2 regions of the Pedomonas sp. genome follow, and region 2 is predicted to be linked to the other one. Evidence: riboswitches for the same ligand, from Rfam matches in the RefSeq annotation. Region 2 holds a riboswitch; the other holds the start of a gene.
The links. Region 2 has a riboswitch for cobalamin ahead of VIG90_RS19340 (ABC transporter substrate-binding protein). Riboswitches for the same ligand answer to the same signal wherever they lie in the genome.
Positions count from the first base shown of each region.

Region 1: it holds a riboswitch for cobalamin, as region 2 does, so the genes downstream of both, cobW (cobalamin biosynthesis protein CobW) here and VIG90_RS19340 (ABC transporter substrate-binding protein) in region 2, are expected to answer to the same signal.

Region 1 covers NZ_DATBUP010000137.1:20,343-28,333, reverse strand. The annotation lists gene VIG90_RS10575 (molybdenum ABC transporter ATP-binding protein) at 1-198, opposite strand, end outside; gene modB (molybdate ABC transporter permease subunit) at 188-886, opposite strand; gene modA (molybdate ABC transporter substrate-binding protein) at 892-1,659, opposite strand; gene VIG90_RS10560 (winged helix-turn-helix domain-containing protein) at 1,778-2,152, opposite strand; cobalamin riboswitch at 2,398-2,624, shown strand; gene cobW (cobalamin biosynthesis protein CobW) at 2,805-3,842, shown strand; gene cobN (cobaltochelatase subunit CobN) at 3,849-7,130, shown strand; gene VIG90_RS10545 (cobalamin biosynthesis protein CobG) at 7,127-7,991, shown strand, end outside.
Region 2 covers NZ_DATBUP010000268.1:20,786-28,776, reverse strand. The annotation lists gene VIG90_RS19360 (TonB-dependent receptor plug domain-containing protein) at 1-1,731, shown strand, start outside; gene VIG90_RS19355 (hypothetical protein) at 1,861-2,016, opposite strand; gene VIG90_RS19350 (hypothetical protein) at 2,213-2,911, shown strand; gene VIG90_RS19345 (hypothetical protein) at 3,023-3,343, shown strand; cobalamin riboswitch at 3,492-3,723, shown strand; gene VIG90_RS19340 (ABC transporter substrate-binding protein) at 3,944-4,873, shown strand; gene VIG90_RS19335 (iron ABC transporter permease) at 4,870-5,856, shown strand; gene VIG90_RS19330 (ABC transporter ATP-binding protein) at 5,853-6,638, shown strand; gene VIG90_RS19325 (acyl-CoA dehydrogenase) at 6,803-7,991, shown strand, end outside.

The DNA of each region.
Region 1 (7,991 bases), on a different contig from region 2:
GCGGCTGTCGAAGAGGAGCTCGCCCGCAACAACGATCCGCCCCTCATCGGGCCTGAGCAGCCCGGCAACCATGTTCAGGATGCTGGTCTTGCCCGCGCCTGATGGTCCGAACAGGGCGGTGATCCCCGCGCCGGCCCGCAGGGACAACGCGATCCTGGCACTGCCCAGCCGGCAGCGAACATCGATCTCAAAGGACATGGTTCTGCCGTCCCGCACCGGCACGCCGTGAGAGCGCCTCTGAGGCGACCAGTGCCGCCAATGACAGCAGCACCGAGATGAGCGCCAGGCGCGCGATGATCGCATCTGAACCTGGCACCTGAAGGGCTGAATAGATGGCGATGGGCAAGGTCCGGGTCTCCCCTGGAATATTGGAGACGAAGGTGATCGTTGCCCCGAACTCTCCAATCGAGCGCGCAAATCCAAGGACGGCGCCGGCAAGCACGCCCGGCAGCGACAGGGGCACGGTGATCGTCAGGAACGTGTAGGCCGGGCTTGCTCCAAGCGTCCTTGCCGCACCCTCGAGGCGACGATCCACCGCTTCAAGGGACAAGCGGATCGCCCGCACGATCAGCGGCAGCGCCATCACAGCCGCTGCCAGCGCTGCCCCGGTCCAGCGGAACATGAAGGTGATGCCGAACCAGTCCTCCAGGAGGCGACCGGCCGGGCCGTTGGTTCCAAAGGCAAGCAGCAGCAGCCAGCCTGTCACGACGGGCGGCAGCACAAGGGGCAAGTGGATCACAGCATCGAGCACAACCTTGCCCGGAAACCGGCCACGGGCCAGCAGCCAGGCAAGAGCGAAGGCGATCGGCAGCGTGCCGGCCACGGCCACGGCGCTCACCTTGAGCGAGAGCCGGATGATGTTCCATTCGTCAGGCGTCAGCAGCATTGGAATTACCGCGGAGTGAAGCCGTAGCGCTGAAAGATCGCCTTGCCCTCGGGCGAGACGAGGAAGCGCCGGAAGGCCTCAGCATCGGCGCTGGTTGACGTCTTGAGCGCTGCAACCGGATAGGTAATCGGGGGGTGGGTGTCCTCGGGGAACGTGCCGACAATCCGGACGGCCTTGGCCGCCCTGGCATCGGTCATATAGACGATCCCGAACGGGGCCTCGCCGCGCTCGACCAGCGCAAGCGCGGCCCGAACGTTTTCCGCCCGGGCAATCCGGGCCTCGATGCCATGCCAGACGCCAAGACTTGAGAGCGCGGCCTTGCCGTACTTGCCGGCCGGAACCGCGTCGGGATCGGCCATCGCCAGCCGGCCGGTCCCCAGAGCCCGGCCGAGCGGAAAGCCCGGCCCGATGGTGAGCCTGGCCTTGCTTGTCGCAGGCGCGACCAGAACAAGGCTGTTGGCAAGAAAGGATGCGCGCGTCCCGGGGCGGATCAGACCCTTGCCCGCGACATGATCCATCCAGGGTTCATCAGCCGAAATGAAGAGATCAGCGGGCGCGCCGGCGATGATCTGCCGGGCAAGCGCCGAGGAGGCGGCAAACGAAAGCGTCGGCTCGAGATGGCCCATCGCCGCCCAGGCCTGCGCTGCAGCTGTCAGCGACTCCTGGAGGCTGGCGGCGGCAAGCACAAGCGGAGCCTTCTGCCGCGCCGCCGCAGGGCCGAGGCCGGCCCCGACAAGCGCCAGAACCAGCAGCAGGCGGCAAAGCAATCGCATGTGGGCATCTCCGTTCGACGCTATGCACCGCGGTATATAGCGTTGATGGCATGTTGTCAGCAGGCGTTCTGTCGGGAAGGCTGGTCATCGGTCCTCTCGCTCATCGGCCTTTTGGCCGTCAGTCCTGCCGGGAGGTCTTGGGAGCAGCGCGCATCGGCTCGAGCAGCATGAGAAGCGGATCGCCTTCGACGGCCTCGGCCATTTTCCGCTCGATTGTGCGGAAGCGCTGCAGCACCTGCCGACCGAGCGGCGACAGCCGGGCGCCGCCGCCATGCGGGCCGCCTGCGGCCGTGTCCACGAGTGGTTCGCGCCAGCACCGGTTCATCGTGTCGACGAGCAGCCAGGTACGCCGATAGCTCATGCCGAGCGCGCGCCCGGCAGCCGAGATCGAGCCGTGCGTGTCGATGGCATCGAGCAGATCGGCCTTGCCGGGGCCCATGGCGATCTCGTCGCCACAGAAGAGCTGCGCTTTCAGCTTGAGCGGTCCCACCATGGCCATGGCCAGCAACGCCTCCCCGTCATTATCATGCCCGCATCACCTCGGAGCCTTTTGCCGCGTCCTGGCTGTGACTTCAATCGCGCGGCGCCCTTCTTCCCGCGGCGACGGGCCTGCCGCGGGAAGAAGGGCGCGGCAGGGCCGTTGCCCCCGGGCAATGGAAGGGTTGCGATCTGGCTCACGAAGCCATTGGCTTTTTAAAAAGGCTGCCGTACAAACGCTTCGTTGGCAGATCAGCTCTGCTGACACCAGATCGCGCCGGTGCCCCGAGAGGGGCTTAAAGGGGAATGCGGTGCGGGAGCTTGCTCCCAAGTCCGCAGCTGTCCCTGCAACTGTAAGCGGTGAGCGCGATGCACAGGCCCTCGTAACCGGGGGCAGCCACTGGAGAGCGCGTAAGCGCAGACCTGGGAAGGCGTGCATCAAGCTGTGACCCGCGAGCCAGGAGACCTGCCGGCGTTTGGTCGCTCTTGCCGCGGTCCAGGGAATGGCCATGGCACGGTAACTTTCCGTCTGGGCGACGAAGCTGTGCAGCTGGGGCTGCACGGATGCGCGGTAACGGGTGCCTCAACGCGCCCGCCCGTCTTCGCGCGCCGACCGGACTTGTCCGGCAAGCCCCCGCATTCATCGCCTCGGCGCGTGGGGAGTTACCATGCCGGATCTTGCCAAGGTCCCTGTCACGATCGTGACCGGCTTTCTGGGTGCAGGGAAGACCACGCTGATCAGCCACCTGATCCGCAATGCGGGCGGCCGCAGGCTGGCCGTGGTGGTCAATGAGTTCGGAACGCTGGGTGTGGATGGCGATATTCTCCAGACCTGTGCCATTCCTGATTGCCCGGCAGAGAACATCATTGAGCTTGCCAACGGCTGCATCTGCTGCACCGTTGCGGACGATTTCATCCCGACGGTTGAAACGCTGCTCGCGCTTGATCCGCGCCCCGACCACATTCTCATCGAAACGTCGGGCCTGGCTCTGCCCAAGCCTTTGCTCAAGGCATTCGACTGGCCTGCGATCCGCAGCCGGATCACGGTCGATGGCGTGCTGGCGCTGGCGGATGCCGATGCCATTGCCGCCGGACGGTTCGCACCGGATGTGGCGGCGCTCAACGCGCAGCGCGCCTCTGACCCAAGCATCGATCACGAAACGCCGCTTTCGGAAGTTTTTGAAGATCAGCTCGCCTGCGCTGACATGGTCCTGCTGACCAAGGGGGATCTGGCCGGGCCCGACGGCGTGGCCGCCGCCCGCGCCGTCATTGCAGCCGAGGCGCCGCGCCCGGTGCCCGTCATCGAGCTCGTAGACGGACGTGTCGACCCGCGCGTGATCTTGGGGTTGGGGGCCGCAGCTGAAGACGATCTTGCCGCGCGGCCATCGCATCATGATGGCGAGGACGACCATGAGCACGAGGATTTCAACAGCGCCATCATCCAATTCGGCGAGATCAAGGATCCGGCCGAACTGGCGGCACGGATCGAGACCCTGGCGCATGAGCAGCGCATTTTGCGAGTAAAGGGCTATGCCGCCGTTGCCGGCAAGCCCATGCGCCTCCTGGTGCAGGCGGTAGGCGCGCGGGTGCGCTACCAGTATGACCGTCCCTGGCGTCCGGACGAGCCGCGCCGCACCATGCTCGTTGTCATTGCCGAGCATGATCGGATCGTGCCCGAGGCCATCCGCACGGTGCTGCAGGGCTGACGCGCAATGCACGTCATCTTCCGGGAAACCCACGGGCTGGAGGAGACCGCCGTCCCGCAGGATCTGCTGCAGGAGCCGGCGGATCTGGTCGTGCTGTCTTTTTCCGACAGCGACCTCGGGGCCTTTGCAACCGGATGGCATCAGGCCCGCGAGGCGGACGGGAATTTTCCCTCCCTCCGGCTCGCCAATCTGACCGCGCTGATGCATCCCTTGTCGGTGGATACCTATGTCGAGCGGACACTGTCCGGCGCCAGGGCGATCCTGATCCGGCTCATTGGCGGCATGCCGTACTGGAGCTATGGCCTGCAGCAGGTGGAGGCTTTGGCAAGAGCGCGCGGTCTGGTGCTCGCCGTACTGCCGGGCGACGGCCGCCCGGACAGCCGCCTGGATCAAATATCGACGGTGCCCAGGCCCATGCTGCGCGCGCTTGCCCGGCTGTGCGATGCGGGCGGGGCAGGCGCGGCGCAGGCAGCCTTGGGCCTGCTCGCACGGGCCGCAGGGCTGAAGGGTGCGCCCATACCCGACTGCCATCTGCTGCCGATGGCGGGAGGGTGGCATCCCGAGCGCGGTGTCCTCTGCCCGGACTCTGTCGTGCGTGATCCGGCCCGGCCGCTCGTCCTCATCGTCTTTTATCGCTCTTATCTTGCCGCCCACGATATCGAGCCCTTTGCCGCGCTCCATGCCGCCTTCGAGCGGAAAGGTTTCGAGACGCTCTCGATCTTCGTGCCTTCGCTGAAGGCGGACGCCGCGCGCCAGCAGGTGGACCGGTGGGTGCGGCGCCTTTTGCCAGCGGCAATCCTGAACGCCACGGCTTTTTCCGCGCGTGGTGAGGGCGGAGACACCCCGCTCGACGGTGCAGGCGTGCCGGTGTTCCAGCTGGCGCTTGCCACCTCCTCGCGTGCGGTCTGGGCGACGGCGTCGCGCGGCCTGTCTCCGGCAGACCTTGCCATGCATGTCGTGCTGCCCGAGGTTGACGGGCGGATCTTCACCGGGGTTGCCAGTTTCAAGGAGCCGGGCGCGCGCGATCCGTCTCTTGAATTTGCCCGCAATGCTCACAGGCCCGATCCGGACCGGATCGAGGCGATTGCGGCGCGTGTGACGGGCTGGATCGCGCTTGCGCGCAAGCCGGCTGGAGAGCGGCGCGTGGCGCTTGTGCTCTCCACCTACCCTGGAAAGCCGCACCAGTTGGCCCATGCCGTCGGACTGGATGCCCTTGCCTCCGCCGAGGCGATGCTCGCGGATCTGGCCGGGGCGGGTTATGCAACGCGCGAGCGGCCAGGGCTGGCAATGGCCTTGGCCAGCGAACATCTGGACTGGCCGGTATCTGAATATCGCAAGGCGCTGGCCGCATTGCCGGACAGTCTGCAGGCAGCACTTGGTGCAGCCTGGGGCGAGCCGGAGGCGGATACGGCCGTCGTGAAGGGCGCCTTCCGCTTTGCAGCCGTCCTGCTCGGCAACCTGCTCGTTGCCCTTCAGCCCGAGAGGGGAAATCCGGGGAGCCGCGACGGGGACTACCACGATCTCTCGCGCTGCCCGCGCCATGGTTATGTCGCCTTCTACCTCTGGCTGCGGCAGCAGCACATGGACGCGCTGGTGCATGTGGGTGCGCATGGCACCCTTGAATGGCTGCCGGGCAAGTCGGTGGCGCTGTCACAGGACTGCTGGCCCGAGGCGCTGACCGGAGCCATGCCGGTTATCTACCCCTTCATCGTCAACGATCCGGGTGAGGCAGCGCAGGCCAAGCGCCGCATCGGCGCTGTTGCACTCGGTCATGCGCCCCCGCCGCTGACGCCGACCGGCAGCGGCGCGGGGCTCGCCCGGATCGAGGCACTCTTGGATGAATTCTCCAATGCCGATGGGCTAGATCCGGCCCGCCGCGATCGCCTGCAACTGGCGATCCGCGAGGAAGCACGCCTCCAAGGGCTGGAGGCCGAACTGGGCCTTGACGCGGCAACCACCCTCATGGAGGCGATCACGCGGATCGACCGGTTCGTCTGCGACGTGAAGGAGAGCCAGTTCGGCGATGGGCTGCATGTCTTCGGGCGCGGAGAGCAAGGCGTGGCCGAGCGCGCCGGTCTGCTGGCGGCGCTCAACGGACGGCGCGTGGCACCCGGGCCTGCCGGCTCACCCTGGCGCGGGCGCATGGATGTGCTGCCGACGGGACGCAATCTCTATACGCTCGACCCGCGCGCCGTGCCGACCCCGACGGCCTATGAGCAGGGCATTCGTCTGGCCGAGGAATTGATCCGGCGTCATCTCCAGGATCATGGGGACTATCCGCGCGGGCTCGTCGTTGATCTTTGGGGATCAGCGACCATGCGCACGGCGGGCGAGGAGTTCGCCATGGCGCTCCACTTGCTTGGGGCCCGCCCGCTCTGGGACGTGGCCTCGGGGCGGGTCACGGGCGTTGAAATCCTGCCGCTCGCCTTGCTCGACCGGCCGCGCATCGATGTGACCCTGCGCGTCTCGGGCCTCTTCCGCGATGCCTTCCCGACGCTCCCCTTGCTTTTCGGGCAGGCCGTGCGGGCGCTGTGCGCGCGGGACGAGAGTGCGGACTGGAACCCCTTTGCGGGACGCCCTTCGGCTCCCCGCGTCTATGGTCCGCGCCCCGGGTGCTACGGCCTTGGCCTTGAAGATGCGGCAGAGGTTTATACCGAGACGGCCAGACGCGCGGCGGGAGAAGCATGGCTGGCAGCCTCAAGCCATGCGCTGGACGGGCCCGAAGCCGCAGCCGATCCCGAAGGGCTGCGTCGGCGCGTCGAGAGTGCCGATGCCTTTGTCCACCTCCAGGACCTGCCCGAGACCGATCTCCTGCTGGCGGCAGACTATGCCGCGCACGAGGCGGGCTTTGCGGCTGCCAAGGCCGTGACCGGCGGCGCTGCAGCGCTCTATCATCTCGACACTCGCGATCCTGCCCGCCCGGCCGCGCGCACGCTGCGCGAGGAGATCGCGCGCGTCGTGCGCGCGCGCGCCGCACATCCGGGCTGGATCGCAGGCATGATGCGTCACGGCTTTCGCGGGGGCGCGGAGCTGGCTGCAACGCTCGACCACTTAGGAGCGTTCGCGCACCTTGCAGCCAGCGTACCCTCGCACCTCTTTGATCTTTATTTTGACGCTACGCTTGGCGAGCCCGAGGTGCGGGAATTTCTCGAGCGGGAAAATCCCGGTGCGCTTGCGGCGATGGAGGCGCGTTTTGCGGCGCTTCATGCTGCTGGCCTCTGGCAAACGCGGCGCAATTCCATCCTTGCCAGCCTGCCGGTTGCCGGCGCCTTGAGGGACGAGGCATGAGCGAATTTCTCGTCAAGGGCTGGTGCCCCGATGCGTGGCGCCCGATGGCGGCAGGCGACGGGCTCCTGCTGCGGGTCAAGCCAAGGCTCGGGCGCCTGACGCGCACGCAGCTGCTCGGCCTGTGCGATGCCGCCCGCGCTTTCGGCAATGGCCTTATGGACATGACCCGCCGCGCCAATCTCCAGCTGCGCGGCGTCAGCCAGAATAGCTGGCCGGCACTCGTTGATCGGCTGGTCGAATTGGGACTGGTCGATGGCAATGCCACGGCCGAGACGCGCTGCAATGTTCTCGTCCCACCAGACTGGCGGGCAGGCGATGACACGCACCGCATTGCAGCCGAGCTTTTGGGGCGCCTTGAGGAACTGCCCAATCTGCCGGGCAAGGTCGGGTTTGCGATTGACGCCGGACCGGCACCAGCTTTGCTCGGCGTTGCCGGCGATTTTCGCATCGAGCGGGGCAAGGGCGGCCTGATCCTGCGGGCCGATGGCCGTCCTCTCGGCGCTCCGGTCGACGTGGGCCGGGAGGTGGATGCGCTGATCGCCCTTGCACGCTGGTTCGCAGAGAGCGGCGGCCTGGCTGCGGGCCGCATGGCCCGTCACAAGGCCTGCCTGCCGGATTGGGCGGTGGGCAAGCTTGCGCCAATGCCGCCTGTCGCTGCCATCGCGCCGGGGCCCCACTGGCTTGGCGCGGCCTTCGGACTTGCGTTCGGGCGGGTCGAGGCGGAGACGCTCACCCGGCTGGTCGAAGACGGGGCGGTCAGCGCCGTGCGGCTCACGCCCTGGCGCGTGCTTCTGGCCGAAGGCGCGCCGGTTGAGAGTATCCCGGACCTGCTCAGCGAGCCTAGCGACCCGCTGCTCGGCG
Region 2 (7,991 bases):
GAGGATATCCGCGCCACGCAGAAAGTCATGCTGTCCGATGTGCTGCGTGAGACGCCCGGTGTCACCGTGGTGCGCTCGGGCGGCCCCGGCGCGCAGACCAGCATGTTCATTCGCGGCGTCGGCGGCGAGCAGACGGCCATCCTGATCGATGACGTCCGGATCAACGATCCCTCGACCCCGGGCGGCACGGCCCACGTCACAGACCTCATCACCACCGGCGTCCAGCGCGTCGAGGTTCTGCGCGGCCCGCAATCCACGCTGTACGGCAGCCACGCCATTGGCGGTGTCGTCAACATCATTACCCAGCAGGGCGAGCCGGGCCTGCGCGGCGAGGCGCTCGTTGAAGGCGGTAGCTTCGACAGCTGGCGCGCGGCGGGCACCGTGGCAGGCGGCACCGAGAAGGTGCAGGGCTCGCTCTCGGCCAGCTTCTACGACACCGATGGCGTCTCGGCGGCCGACAAGGACGACGGCAACACCGAGAAGGACGGTTACCGCAACTGGGGGCTGCTGGGCAGCGTCGGCGCGGAACTGTCCGACAACCTGCGCCTCGACCTGAAGGGCCTCTACAACAACGGTCGCGCCGAATATGACGGCTTCCCGCCGCCGCTCTACACCTTCGCCGATACCGACAACAACAGCCGCAACGAGCTCTACTCGGGCTACGCGGGCCTGACCCTCGGCACGCCGGAGGGTCGCATGACCAACCGGCTGGCCGTCGGCTTCAGCCGCACCGACCGCGAGGACTTCGAAGGCGACGTCAAGACCAACGACACGCGCGGCCAGAACCGCCGGTTCGAGTATCAGGGTGTCGTCCGCGTCACCGAGGCGGCCGAGCTGACCTTCGGCGCGGAGACCGAGCGCACCAAGATCCGCAACATCGGGCAGTGGGATCTGGAGCCGCTGAAGGCTGCCGTTGATATGCACAGCCTCTATGCGCAGGGTCAGGCCACGCTGGTGGAGAACCTCACCCTGACGGCGGGCGTGCGCTATGACGATCACGACACTTTCGGCGATCACACCAGCTTCCGTGTGGCGGGCGCCTATCAGGTTCCGCAGACGGACACGCTGCTGCGTGCCAACTGGGGCGAGGGGTTCAAGGCGCCGACGCTCTATCAGCTCTACAGCATCTACGGAAACGCGGACCTTCAGGCCGAAACCAGCAAGGGCTGGGAAGTCGGCATCGATCAGGGCTTCGTGGAAGGGCGCATCCGCGTCAGCGCCACCTGGTTCCAGAACAAGCTGAACAACCAGATCGACTATGTGAACTGCACCGTGGGCGATCCGCAGTGCGCCTCGGGCCGCTGGGGCTATTATGACAACGTGGCGCGGGCCTCGTTCAAGGGGCTTGAGCTGGGCCTCTTGGTGCAGCCCATCGATCCGCTGGTCATCAAGGCCAGCTACACCAGGCTGAAGCCGCGCAACGAGGTGACCGACACCGACCTTGCCCGCCGCGCCCGCGACAGCTTCCAGACCTCGGTCAACTGGCAGGCGAATGATCGCTTCAGCCTGTCGGCCAGCCTGACCATGACCGGCGACAGCTATGACTCGGCCGGGCAGCTGAACCCGCTGGACGGTTATACGCTGGTGGACGTGCGCGCCAGCTACGCCGTGACCAAGGGGCTGGAGCTCTACGGGCGGGTCGAGAATCTGTTCGATGCGGATTACGAAGTGATCAACGGCTATGGCGTCTTGGGTCGGGGGGCCTTCATCGGCTTGCGCGCGACCTACTGACCCGTTTCACTTTCAATACATCGTGCGGAAGGGGCGGCCTGTGGCTGCCCCTTTTGTGTATTGGGGGGTGGCGGAAAGCCGACAGCCGGAACCACCCTCCGTCACTCCTCGTTGTCGATAGCACGGGGGTTAGAACCAAGGAGATGCACGATGGCTAACCAACGTCAGCAAGGCCAGCAGGGCCAGCAAGGTCAACAAGGCCAGCAGGGCCAGCAGAAGCAGCAGGGCCAACAGGGCCAGCAGAAGCAGCAACAGCAGCGCCAGCAGCCGCAGCGTCAGCAGCAATCCGAATAGCTCGGAGCAGCAGCGCTAACGTCTGTTGCTGGCCGTACTGCGCACAGCAACACCCGGAATGCGGGGCGGTCGCTGGCCGTCCCGCATTCTCGGTTCGGGCGCTGGTTTCCACCGGGGTTTCCACCAGCGGCGCGGAGCTAACCGGCTTCGGTTTCGTTTATTAAATGAAAATGAAGAGGGGTTCCGCATGCGTAAAACGCGCTTTGTCACAGCCGCAATTGGATTGACGGCCTTCGGCCTTGGTGGGGTTGCGCTGGCCAATGCAATCATGTCGCCTGTGAACGAGGCCATCGACCCGACATTTGATATCAGTACCGCAGAGGTTCGCGCGGATGGGGATCTCCTGCACTTCCGCATGACGCTGCGCGGCAATGCGGGGGCCAGCGTGCCGCCCCGTATCGGAAAATTCGAGGGCAGCCAGATGTATGCGTATATCTGGCCGACAAGCGCCGATACCGCCGCAGCGGGCTTCCCGCGCGGGCAGGGCCTGCTGGCGCTGGCGCTGGTGAGCCATCCGGATCTGGTGGAAGACGTCGGCGGCACCCGCTTCTCGATGGACTGGCATCCGCACTGGATGGTGCTGGTGCCCTCCATGGGCTGCGGGCCCTACGGGCTCCGGATCATGGACGGCATGGCCGCCGCGCCCGGTGCCCTGCCGCTGATGACCAAGCCCGCCAGCCTGTCCACCGCAATGACCGGCAATACGCTGGACGTGGAGGTGCCTGCCGCAATGCTTGGCGACAAGAACACGCTGCGGTTCGATGGCATGACGGCCAGCATGGTGGTCAGCAACAGCGGACCTTCGCCGCTTGTCTGCGTGCGGCCGATCGATGTCGCCTCCGGACGCCTCGTCCTTCAGGGCAGAGTTACCCAAACTGGGCAGTAAGGGCGACGAGCAGAGGAACAGATCAAGGTATTTGCGGTTTTCTTTCATAAGGGGCGAACCGCTGCCACTGCATCAATGTCCTGCTTCGCCCCGCAAGAATGGAGACGTGCAATGACAAACCAGTCCCCTTCGTCCGTCGATCCGAACAAGGACAAGGGCGTGCCTGACGATTGCAAGAAAGAAACGGTCAAGCGCGCCGACGAAGCTCTGGACGAAGCGATCGAGGAATCCTTCCCGGCCAGCGACCCCGTATCCATGGTGGTTGACGGCCCGCGCGTTCAGCCGAAGGAATGTGATTTCCGGCCGTCGGACCAGCACCCGGAAACCGATCACGTGGCCCATCCAGAGCGGGATGTGGACGCAAAGCCCCAGCAGGACAACGAGCCGATGGATCGCCCCGAGCATGGCAAGGGCGAGCACCAGCAGCGCTAGTCGTTGCCTGCACACATGCTGAACAGGTCGTGGCGGCGGGATCTCCTGCCGCCACAGTCTTTTCGGGCCGACCCTGATCGCCCCGGGTATGATCGGATCGCCCTGGGTGTGCAGAATCGTTGCCTTGACGGCCCATGCCGGCAGGTTTACCCAAATCGCTGCGGCAGGTTCCCCCTCAACCGGGGGTGAAAAGGGAACCCGGTGACGCGCTGGTCCTCCTGGGGCCGGCCGGCAATCCGGGGCTGCCCCCGCAACTGTATGCGGCGAGTTCGCGCGCTATCGAGCCACTGGGCCCAGCTTTTATGCCGGGGGCCGGGAAGGCGGCGCGCACCGAACGATGACCCGCAAGCCAGGAGACCTGCCTGCCGCAGTCGTCCTTCGCGCGGTCGGGGTGTGCCGGGCGAGCGGTTTTCCCGTGAGACGACGCCGAGCTGGCCGGTCAGCGCGCGGAACCTCGTCATGTCCTGACGCCGCTTCGCTCCGGCCTTGGTGGAAGGTGCCGGTGCCGTGCCCCGTGGGTCGCATGCCGGCCTCACGTGGGTCAGGGTCGTGTCGGAAGCACAGGTGCGGTGCAGCCGCAAACAGGAACGAAGGCGAAGGATGGGGCGCGGCGCAGCGTGGTTGCTGGCAACGCTTCTGACCGCCTCCTTGCCGTTCGCCATCTCGGGGCTGTCGGAGGCAAGGAACGCCATCGCCGCCATTGCCCCGGGCAGGACGGATGCGGATAGCGCCGCTCTGCTCAAGGAAAACAGACCTCGGCGGATCGTCTCCCTCAATCCCTGTCTTGACGCCATTCTTTTGGAAGTGGCCGATGACGCCCAGATCACGGCGCTCAGCCACTTCTCGCGCGATCCGGAGCAATCCGCTGTTGCGCAGGCGGCGCGGCGCTTCCCCGTGACCTACGAGACGGCCGAGGAAATCCTGCTTCTGAAGCCGGATCTGGTGCTGGCCAGCATTCATACCGCTCCCGCCACCCGTCGGGCGCTGGAGCGCATGAACATTCCGGTGGCGTTGTTCGGCGTGCCTGCAACGGTCGAGGAAAGTCATGCTCAGGTTCGGGATGTTGCCGCCCGCGTCGGCCATCCTGAACGGGGTGAGGCATTGGTGCGCCGGATCGAGGCGGCGCTGGAGGCTCTGCGCCCGCAAGCGTCGGATGCCGGACCGCCGGTGCCCGCTCTCATCCTTCAGCCGGGCGGCTTCTCGCCGGGCGCAGGCACGTTGCAGGACGATCTGCTGGCCCGCGCCGGGCTGCGCAACGTCTCGGCGCGCTACGGCGTCAACTTCTGGGGCGTCGTGCGGCTGGAAGAACTGGTCGAAAATCCGCCCCGCCTGCTGTTGACCGGCGCGGACGGTGCCGATGCCAGCGCCGGGGGTGATCGCCTGCTCTCCCATCCGGTGCTCAAGCGACTGGAAGGCCGCATGCTTGCCTCTCCCTATCCCCGGCAGCTGTTGTACTGCGGGGGGCCAACGTTGCTGGAAGCCGCACGCTATCTTCGCCTTGCCCGCACTGCTTTGGAAAACGCCTCATGAACCGCGCCGCGTCCCTCCCTGTTCTGCCCGTCCTTGCCGGTCTCATCCTCATGCTGGCCGTCCTCTCTCTGGGAGTGGGCAAGGTGTGGGTGTCGCCGTGGGGCATTTTCTCACATGAGGAAGCCACCCGGACCTTCATCATTCTTGATCTGCGCCTGCCTCGAACCCTGCTCGCCATTCTGGTGGGCGGGGCGCTCGGGCTGGCGGGCGCGGTCATGCAGGGCTACCTGCGCAATCCGCTGGCAGACCCCGGCGTCCTTGGCGTCTCCGCCTGCGCGGCGTTCGGCGCGGTCCTGGCCATCTGGTTCGGGGTTTCCGGCGTCGCCATCTGGGTGCTGCCGGTGTGTGCCATGGCAGCGGCGGTTGCGGGCATGGCGCTGCTCTATCTGCTGGCCGTGGAGACCAACCGCGTGACCACCTTCATTCTGGCGGGCATTATCCTCAACAGCCTTGCTGGGGCCCTGACCTCCTTTGCCATCAGCCTTGCACCCAGCCCCTTCGCCACGGCGGAGATCATCAACTGGATGATGGGCGCGCTGACGGACCGCAGCATGAGCGACGTCTGGATCATCCTGCCGTTCGTGCTGCTGGGCGGCGGCGTGCTGCTGACGACCGGACGCGCGCTGGACGGTCTCAGCCTTGGCGAGATGACCGCCCGCACCATGGGGATCGACCTTGCAGCTACCCACCGCCGCATTCTGTTCGGCGTCGGCATTTCCGTCGGGGCGACCGTTGCGGTGACCGGCATCATCGGTTTCGTCGGTCTGGTGGTGCCGCACCTGCTGCGCCCGTGGGTTGGCGCGCGGCCCGGCGCGCTTCTCGTGCCCAGCATCTTCGGCGGCAGTGCCCTCGTGCTGGCAGCGGATACGGTGGTGCGGGCGCTGCCCGGCGGCACCGAGGTGAAGCTGGGCATCGTCATGGCGGTGCTGGGCGCGCCGTTCTTCCTTTACCTGCTCATGAAAATGCGGAGCCAGCTGGCATGAGTACGCTCGCCTGTGAAGACCTGACCGTCGATGTGCCCTCGCGCCGTCTCGTCGGCCCGGTGAACGTCACCTTCCGCTCCGGCGAAGTGACGGCGGTGCTCGGCCCCAACGGCGCCGGCAAGTCCACGTGGCTTGCAAGCCTGTGCGGCGGCCGTGAGCCGAGCAGCGGCTCCGTGTTCCTTGACTTTGCCGATCTTTCCCTGATGGACCCGCGCGAGCGGGCACTGCGCATCGGTTTTCTGGCGCAGGGCCGCGAGGTGGCGTGGGGTCTGGACGTGGAGACCGTCGTGCGCCTCGGGCGGCTGCCGTATGGCCGCACCGGTATCAGCACCAGCCCGGCTGATGACGCGGCAGTAGAGGACGCGATCAACCGCTGCGAACTCGGGCACCTGCGTGACCGCAATATCCTGACGCTGTCAGGCGGCGAACGGGCGCGCGTGCTGCTGGCCCGCGTGCTGGCAGGGGAGCCGGACTGGATTCTGGCGGACGAGCCGCTGGCCGGGCTGGACCCGGCCTTCCAGCTCGACATCGTGCGCCTGCTGCGCGAACTGGCACAGGAAGGGCGGGGCGTTATCGTCACCTTGCATGACCTGGCGCTGGTGGGCCGGCTGGCGGATCGGGTGATCGTCATGCGCACGGGCAAGGTCGTGGCGGATGGCCCGCCCGTCACGGTGCTGACGCCGGATGTCATGTCCGTGGCTTACGGCGTTGCCGTGGAAGTGGTGACGGCGGCCAATGGCGAGCGGGTGGTACTGCCCACGCAGCGGCTGCGGCTGGGCTGAGGTTCAGCAGGCGGCTCGCGCTCTTCGTCATTTTGACGGCGGAATAGCCCCTTCCTTCGGCGCTTTGTCTGTGGTCGTTGGCACGGTTTGGTGGGATGTTCTACCCGCGTTGAGAACCGGCCTGTCCACCAGAGGCCAACCCACACGAAGGGGGAGGAGACACCATGAGCGAGGCGAGCATCCAGACCGAGGCGACGGCATCAACCGGCCCCCGGAAAATCACCTGGCCCAAGTTCCGCTGGGAAGACCCGCTGCTGCTGGAGGAGAGCCTGACCGAAGAGGAGCGCCTCATTCGTGACAGCGCCCGGGCCTATTGTCAGGAAAAGCTCATGCCCCGCGTGGTGGAAGGCAACCGGCATGAAAAGTTCTTCCCCGAGATGATGACCGAAGCAGGGGCGCTCGGCCTGCTCGGCTCCACCATCAAGGGCTACGGCTGCCCCGGCGTGTCTTACGTCTCCTATGGCCTCATCGCCCGCGAGGTGGAGCGGGTGGACTCCGCCTATCGCTCCACCCTTTCCGTGCAGTCTTCGCTGGTAATGTGGCCGATCTACGCTTACGGCACCGAAGCGCACCGCGAGAAATATCTTCCCAAGCTCGCCACTGGCGAATGGGTCGGCTCCTTTGGCCTCACCGAACCAGATGCGGGCTCTGACCCGGGCAGCATGAAAACCCGGGCCCGCCGTGTGGATGGCGGCTTCGTGCTGAATGGCTCCAAGATGTGGATCACCAACTCGCCCATCGCGCAGGTGTTCGTGATCTGGGCCAAGCTGGCGAACGAGGAAGGCAAGGACGAAATCCGAGGCTTCATCGTCGAGCGCGGGGACAAAGGTCTCTCGACGCCCAAGATCGAGGGCAAGTTCTCCCTGCGTGCGGGCTTGACCGGCGAGGTGGTGCTGGACGAGGTGTTCATTCCAGAGGACCGCATGTTCCCGGAAATCAAGGGTCTGGGCGGGCCGTTCGGCTGCCTCAACAATGCGCGCTACGGCATTGCTTGGGGTTCGCTCGGTGCGGCGGAATTCTGCTGGCACGCCGCCCGCCAGTACGGACTGGATCGCAAGCAGTTCGGCCGCCCTCTGGCCGCCACCCAACTGTTCCAGAAAAAGCTGGCGGACATGCAGACCGAGATCACGCTGGGGCTGGCCGCCTGTCTTCAGGCGGGCCGCCTGATGGATGAAGGCAAGCTCGCGCCCGAGGCGATTTCCCTCCTCAAGCGCAACAACTGCGGCAAGGCGCTGGAGATCGCCCGCACCGCCCGTGACATGCACGGCGGCAACGGCATTTCAGATGAATTCCATGTCATCCGCCACATGATCAACCTGGAAGCCGTCAACACCTACGAAGGCACCCATGACG